Linked DNA regions of Anatilimnocola aggregata. The protein of the gene in region 1 binds, or shares a complex with, the protein of each later gene. Links are inferred from orthologs where the notes say so. Each region holds a gene or a part of one and is shown on either strand. Other genes may lie near its edges.

What was found.
Region 2: the proteins of ETAA8_RS07465 (region 1) and ETAA8_RS09375 are in contact, whole or in part, in a cryo-EM structure (PDB 8Z21), measured with the Escherichia coli proteins. The link is inferred for Anatilimnocola aggregata from one-to-one orthologs.

Annotation. Positions count from the first base shown.
Region 1 is NZ_CP036274.1:1,911,228-1,914,513, forward strand. The notes cover bases 192-3,157. They hold ETAA8_RS07465 (ABC transporter ATP-binding protein), read left to right. Parts: upstream 192-1,138; coding sequence 1,139-2,176; downstream 2,177-3,157. Other genes in these bases: ETAA8_RS07455 (DUF1559 domain-containing protein), read left to right, coding at 192-555; ETAA8_RS07460 (DUF4198 domain-containing protein), read left to right, coding at 590-1,075; ETAA8_RS07470 (ABC transporter ATP-binding protein), read left to right, coding at 2,173-3,157. Also shown: more of ETAA8_RS07455, read left to right, coding at 1-191; more of ETAA8_RS07470, read left to right, coding at 3,158-3,198. UniProt on the Escherichia coli protein: Part of the ABC transporter complex OppABCDF involved in the uptake of oligopeptides and of the ABC transporter complex MppA-OppBCDF involved in the uptake of the cell wall murein tripeptide L-alanyl-gamma-D-glutamyl-meso-diaminopimelate.
Region 2 is NZ_CP036274.1:2,446,546-2,449,864, forward strand. Bases 62-3,060 are described here. They hold ETAA8_RS09375 (ABC transporter permease), read left to right. Parts: upstream 62-1,094; coding sequence 1,095-2,027; downstream 2,028-3,060. Other genes in these bases: ETAA8_RS09370 (peptide ABC transporter substrate-binding protein), read left to right, coding at 62-1,098; ETAA8_RS09380 (ABC transporter permease), read left to right, coding at 2,039-3,060. In the rest of the region: more of ETAA8_RS09370, read left to right, coding at 1-61; more of ETAA8_RS09380, read left to right, coding at 3,061-3,247; ETAA8_RS09385 (hypothetical protein), read right to left, coding at 3,258-3,319. UniProt on the Escherichia coli protein: Part of the ABC transporter complex OppABCDF involved in the uptake of oligopeptides and of the ABC transporter complex MppA-OppBCDF involved in the uptake of the cell wall murein tripeptide L-alanyl-gamma-D-glutamyl-meso-diaminopimelate.

The DNA.
Region 1 (3,286 bases):
ACCAACGATACCGCCGGTTGGAACACGGGAATCTCTCACCTTTTCTCGTTGCAGCCCAAGTTTATCGTCTGCCCGAGCAACTTTACGAAGAAGACATCCGCCGGCAACTGGGGCATCGGAAGCTATGCCCTCAATCACGGCACACTGGGGCCGACGAAAGGGACCGATCAAAACGCCAAGCACTTGAACACGGGTGTGTTCATGTACCGCAGCGAAATCAAGCTGAAAGATGTGACCGATGGCTTGAGCAACACGATGTTTGTCGGTGAAGTGGCTCAAGGGGATCATCCGCACAACCAGAATCAATGGATGGTCGCCCTGCGTCACGTCGACAGCTTGCGTTCAACCGAAAATGCGCTCAATACCCGGCCGCAAAAGGGACTCGTGCTGAACCTGTACGGTCTGCAAGTGAATGGCGCGTTCAGTAGCAGGCACCCCGGCGGAGCCTTGTTTGCCTATGGCGATGGTCACGTGCAATTCATTGGCGATAACATCAACATGACGGCCTACCAGGCGATGTCGACGCGCGCCGGCGGCGAAACCGATCAACCCTAGTTCCACTGTCCGAGCAACGCTCGGCATTTCGATCATGCTGCGACTTGCTGTTATTCCTGTCATCGCTCTAACGCTACTTTCCACCGGATGCGATAGTCGTTCTCGCCGAGTGCCGATCGCCGGAACGGTGCTCATTGATGGTAAACCTCTGGCGGGAGGCACGATTGCCGTGGTTCCCAGCAATGACCGTCCCGCCATTTCGATGATTGACCAGCAAGGTCGCTTTCAACTCACGACCTACGACGATTTCGATGGCGCAATTCTGGGCGAACATCCGGTAGAAATCTTTTCGCGGGTAGATGTTGGCGGTGATCGGCAACGCTGGCTGATTCCACCAAAGTACGCCAGCATTAAAACTTCCGGCCTGGTGCTGCAGGTGGACAAACCCAATCCGAACGTCGTCTTCGAGTTGACCTGGGGCAATCAAGAACCGGCAATCGAAGTGATTGAGGGAGGCGGCGACGTGGGCGCTGTGCCAGGTGCTACCGAGGAAGCTCTGCCGGTTCCCGGTTCTCCGTGAACAAGCGGTGCAGCCATCACTTTGGCAGTTGCGACCGCTGCGCGCGGGCCGTATAGTTCCTGCATGTCTTCCACATCTGGAACTAAGCCGCTTCTGACCGTTGATGATTTGCACGTGTCGTTTCGAACCGACGATGGTTCGATTCGCGCGGTGAATGGTGTGTCGTTCGAATTGCATCCGGGTGAAACGCTGGGCATTGTCGGCGAATCGGGTTCCGGCAAGAGCGTGACGAATCTCGCCCTCTTAGGACTGATTCCGCGGCCTCCCGGCGTGATTGAGCGCGGGCGGGCGATGTTCGCCGGGCAAGACCTGCTGAAGCTCGGCACGCGCGAGTTGTCATCGATTCGCGGCAAGCGGATTGCGATGATCTTTCAGGATCCGATGACGGCGCTCAATCCGTTTCTCTCGGTTGCCGAGCAATTGACCGAAGTCACCCAGTTGCATTTGAAGCATTCGTCGTCCCAGGCACGTAAGCATGCGATCGACATGCTCGAGCGGGTCGGCATACCGGCTGCTGCCGAGCGGATCGACGACTTTCCGCATCAGTTTTCGGGAGGAATGCGGCAGCGGGTGATGATTGCCATGGCGCTGGCCTGCCAGCCCGAGATTTTAATCGCCGACGAGCCGACAACGGCCCTCGATGTGACCATTCAAGCGCAGATGCTGGAACTGATTGCCGAGTTGCAGAAGACGCACGGCACCGCGGTGATTCTCATTACCCACGCCCTGGGGGTGATTGCCAGTGTGTGCCATCGCGTGCTGGTGATGTACGCGGGGAAAATCGTCGAGCAAGCGGGCGTTTACGAATTGTTTGCCCAGCCGCAGCATCCCTATACGCTGGGCCTGTTGAAATCGATCCCCCGCTGGGATGCCACGCGGCAAGATCAACTCGCTGCCATCGACGGCCAACCGCCCGATATGTTGCATCCGCCGACGGGTTGTGCGTTTCATCCCCGTTGCACATTTCGCTTAGAGCGCTGTTCGCAAGAGGAGCCGCCGCTAGAGCCAGCCATTCACGGTGGGCTGAAGGCTTGCTTCGCCGACTTGACAAAGATCCCATCACCGACTGAACAGGCTCGCGCCGCAGGAACTCATTCATGACGGCCGCTGCTGCTCCGGAAGTTGGTCGTCGCTTGCAAAAACAGAGCGACAAACCGCTACTCGTCGTGAAAGACCTGAAGGTTCACTTTCCGAAGCGAAAAGGTGGTTGGCTGTTCGGCCAACCGGGAGTGCTGCGGGCGGTTGACGGAGTCAGCTTTACGATTCGCGAAGGAGAAACGCTCGGGCTCGTGGGCGAATCGGGCTGCGGTAAGACAACTACCGCTCGCGCGGTGATTCACCTGCAGAAGCCGACGAGCGGCGAGATCTGGCTCGCTGGGGACCGGGTCGACCAACTGACGCCACGGCAAATGTTGCCTTACCGCCGCAACATTCAAATGATCTTTCAAGATCCATTTGCCTCGCTCAATCCACGCATGACCGTCGGGGCAATCATCCAAGAGCCGATGGAAATCTTCGGGCTCTACGGCAACAACCGCAAGCTCGAAGCGATGCGGCTAATGGACCTGGTCGGGCTCAATCCGCGGTTCCTGAATCGCTATCCCCACGAGTTCTCCGGTGGACAACGGCAGCGAATCGGCATTGCTCGCGCGCTCGCCGTACAACCGAAATTGATTGTCTGCGATGAGCCAGTTTCCGCGCTCGATGTTTCCATTCAAGCGCAGGTCATCAACCTGCTGATGGACTTGCAGCGGCAACTGGGTCTCGCGTATCTGTTCATCTCGCATGACCTGTCGGTGGTCCGGCATATTTCGCATCGCATCGGCGTGATGTACCTAGGGCGCATCGTCGAGATGGCGTCTGCGGACGCGATTCACGCAAACCCGCGGCATCCCTATACGCAGGCGCTGCTGTCGGCCGCGCCCATTCCCGATCCGGTGCTGCAGCGTGAGCGGCAGCGGATCATTCTTAAAGGTGAAGTCCCCTCGGCAGACCGGGTCTATCCGGGCTGTCCCTTTGCCGATCGCTGCCCGATTGCCGAGCAGTTCTGCCGAGAGAAAGTCCCGCTGCTCGAAGGTCGCGACCACCTCGTGGCCTGCCATAAAGCGTCGCCGGAAGTTTAGTCGCTTTCAGATTGCGTCTCAGACGCGCCACCAAGTTGTTTGGTGGAAACTACTTGCGACATATTCAAAGCAGCCCATTGACAACTTG
Region 2 (3,319 bases), 540 kb from region 1 along the record:
TATCCACTTTATCCGGTCAATCGAAAATGCATCGAAAAGTATGGCTCGCCAGCTTGGACCAAACCGGCAAACATCGTTTCCAACGGTCCATTCAACTTGAAGCTGCGAAAACTGCGCGATCGCATTCGCCTGGAAAAGAACCCGCTTTATTGGGATGCAAAAAACGTCAAGCTGAACAGCATCGATGTGCTCGCCTTGCGCGATGAAACGACGGCCCTCAACATGTACCTGACCGGTCGCGTCGATTGGGCGACGACGATCCCCGCTGATATGATTCCGCAGTTGAAGAAGGAATTGAAAGATCAGTTCCCTTCAGCCCCCATGCTGACGGTTTACTTCTATCGGCTGAATACCGAGAAGGACGCGCTCAAAGATAAACGAGTCCGGCAGGCTCTGAACCTGGCTATCGACAAACAGAACATCTGCGAGTTCGTCACCAAAGCGGGCGAAGTACCTGCGGGTACTTATGTCCCGCCGGGCCTTGCCGGTTATGATAGCCCGCCGGGAACACAGTTCGATCCCAAGCGGGCCAGAGAACTGCTCAAAGAAGCCGGCTATGCCGAAGGGCATCAGCTGCCACATATCGAGATTCTCTACAACGATTCTCCTTCGCTCCATCGGACGATTGCCGAACGCGTGCAGCAGATGTGGCGCGAGCATTTGGGAGTCGACGTTCAACTGCGTGGGCTGGAGTGGGGTGTGTATCTCGACGCTCAGGATAAGAAGGATTACTACATTGCCCGCGCGGGTTGGATTGCCGACTATCCCGATCCGAACACGTTTCTCGATATGTTCGTCACCGGCGGCGATCAGAATATGACCGGTTGGGGCAACCCCAAGTACGATCAGCTGATTGCCGACGCGGGCAAGGAGCCGGATCCGGCGAAGCGAATGGCCATCTTTAAAGAAGCGGAAGCTCTCTTCCTTGAGGAAGTGCCAATTATTCCGATGTATTTTTACGTTTCTAAGAATCTGATTAAGCCGCACGTCAAAGGCTTTTGTAATGACGTGCAGGATCTCCACCCGCTCACGCTGCTAGAGATCGATCACGCGGCGAAAGACGGCAAGCTTGGCCAGCGGTCAGGAACAGCAAAATGAGTGCCCTAGAATTGTTCGGCGCGCTCCTCCGGCGGCTCGGCTGGTTCGTGGTCACGTTCTGGGCCGTCTTTACCCTCTCGTTTTTCCTGATGCGGTTGTCTCCCGGTGGCCCCTTCATGGGTGAGAAGAAGTTGCCGGAAGAAATCCGCCGCAACCTCGACGAGTTCTACAACCTCAACGCTCCGCTGCACGAGCAATACCTTACGACACTCGGGAATGTCGTGTTGCTGAATCTTGGTCCGAGCCAGAAACTGAAGGATTACACGGTTAACGAAGTGATTGCCGAAGGTTTTCCCGTGTCGATGTCGCTCGGTGTGATTGCGCTCACGTTGGCACTGATCGGTGGCACCATCGCAGGAGTTGTTTCAGCAGTGAAGCGAAATACGATCTACGACTTTGGCTTCATGGGGCTGGCCACGTTGGGCATTGCAATTCCTAATTTCGTCTTAGCTTCGCTGGCGATCATTATCTTTTGCTTCTACCTGCCGATTCTCCCCGCAGCTGGCTGGGGAAGTCCGCAGCAGATCATCCTCCCGGCGATTTGTCTGGCTGCACCGTACGCTGCTTACATCGCCCGGCTCACGCGCGCGGGTATGCTCGAAGTGTTGAATCTCGACTATGTCCGCACCGCATATGCCAAGGGTTTGCAACCTCGAACTGTCATCGTCAAACACGCTCTGCGCGGCGCAATTCTGCCTGTCGTTTCGTTTATTGGTCCAGCTGCTGCGGGCATTCTGACGGGTTCGCTGGTCATCGAGCGCATCTTTAATGTGCCGGGCTTCGGTTCGCACTTTATCGATGCAGCGCTGCAGCGCGACTATCCGCTCGCCATGGGTGCCGTGCTGGTTTATACGGCACTGCTGTATGTCATGAATTCGCTCGTCGATTTGTCGTACTCCGTGATCGATCCCCGCGTGAAGCTCGAGTAACCTGCCCTCACATGACTGCCGATCCATCACCTGCGAATTCTCCCGCCGATCGCTATGCGTCCTTGCTGGCCGAAGCTGCAAAAGTGCGCGGCATTTCGCTCTGGCACGATGCCTGGCGTCGCTTGCGCAAGAACTACGCGGCAATGACGTCGCTCTATTTTCTGATCGTCCTCGCGGCGCTCGCCTGGCTCACTCCGCTGCTGCCGCTTCAATCCCCCAGCTTTCAATTGGTCGACAAGGCAAACATCTACAAACCGCCCCGCACGCTGCAGCGTCCGCTCAGCGTTTCGCTGGCCGATGTGAAGAGCTTCGACCGTGAAGTGGCCGACTTAGCTGCGAAAGTGAACGCCGCGCCCAAGTCTGAACGCGACAGGTTGCAAAAAGAGCTGCAGGGGAAAGCCCGCGCCCATCCGTTCAATCGGTTGTGGACGAATCCCGGGCCACTCGCGCGGGCCATGATCCGCGCTCGCCTGGCAGTCTTTGGGCAGTGGTGCATTCCCTCCATCTGTGGCACCGATAACCTCGGTCGCGATGTGCTCGCGCGCATCTTCTGGGGCGCGCGCGTTTCGCTGATGGTCGGTTTGCTCGCCGCCGTGGTTTCGTTGGTGATTGGTGTCAGCTACGGAGCGGTCGCCGGTTATGCGGGCGGCATTATCGATGCCGGCATGATGCGCATGGTCGATATTTTGTACTGCATTCCATTCATCTTCGTCGTCATCAATCTGATCATGCTGCTGAGCGATGACGCCATCAAAAGTACGTTGGCGGCAGTGGGGATCAATCAGATCGTCATTTTCTACATGGTGATCGGTGCCGTCTATTGGCTGACAATGTCGCGAGTTGTTCGTGGCCAAGTGATCTCGCTCAAGCACGAACAGTTCATCGATGCGGCTCGCACGATTGGCGCGGGGAGCGGACGTATTGTCTTCCGCCATATTGTTCCCAACGTCCTGGGCATCGTCATTGTGTATCTCACGCTGACCATTCCCAGCGTGATGCTGTTCGAAGCGTTCTTGTCGTTCCTCGGCCTCGGCGTGCAGCCACCCGATGTCAGCTGGGGGCAACTTGTGAACGATGGGATCAAGGTCATCACACCAATCGGCATCCACTGGTGGCTCGTACTATTCCCTGGCCTGGCGTTAGCATGCACCTTGTTCGCCCTGAACTTTCTTGGCGACGGCCTGCGCGATGCACTCGATCCCCGGATGAAGAACCGCTAGGCCAGCTCGTTCACGCTCGTTGTCGCCAGGGCGAATGAAATGCTGCCGGCAATGTCAGCAGAAGAATCAGCA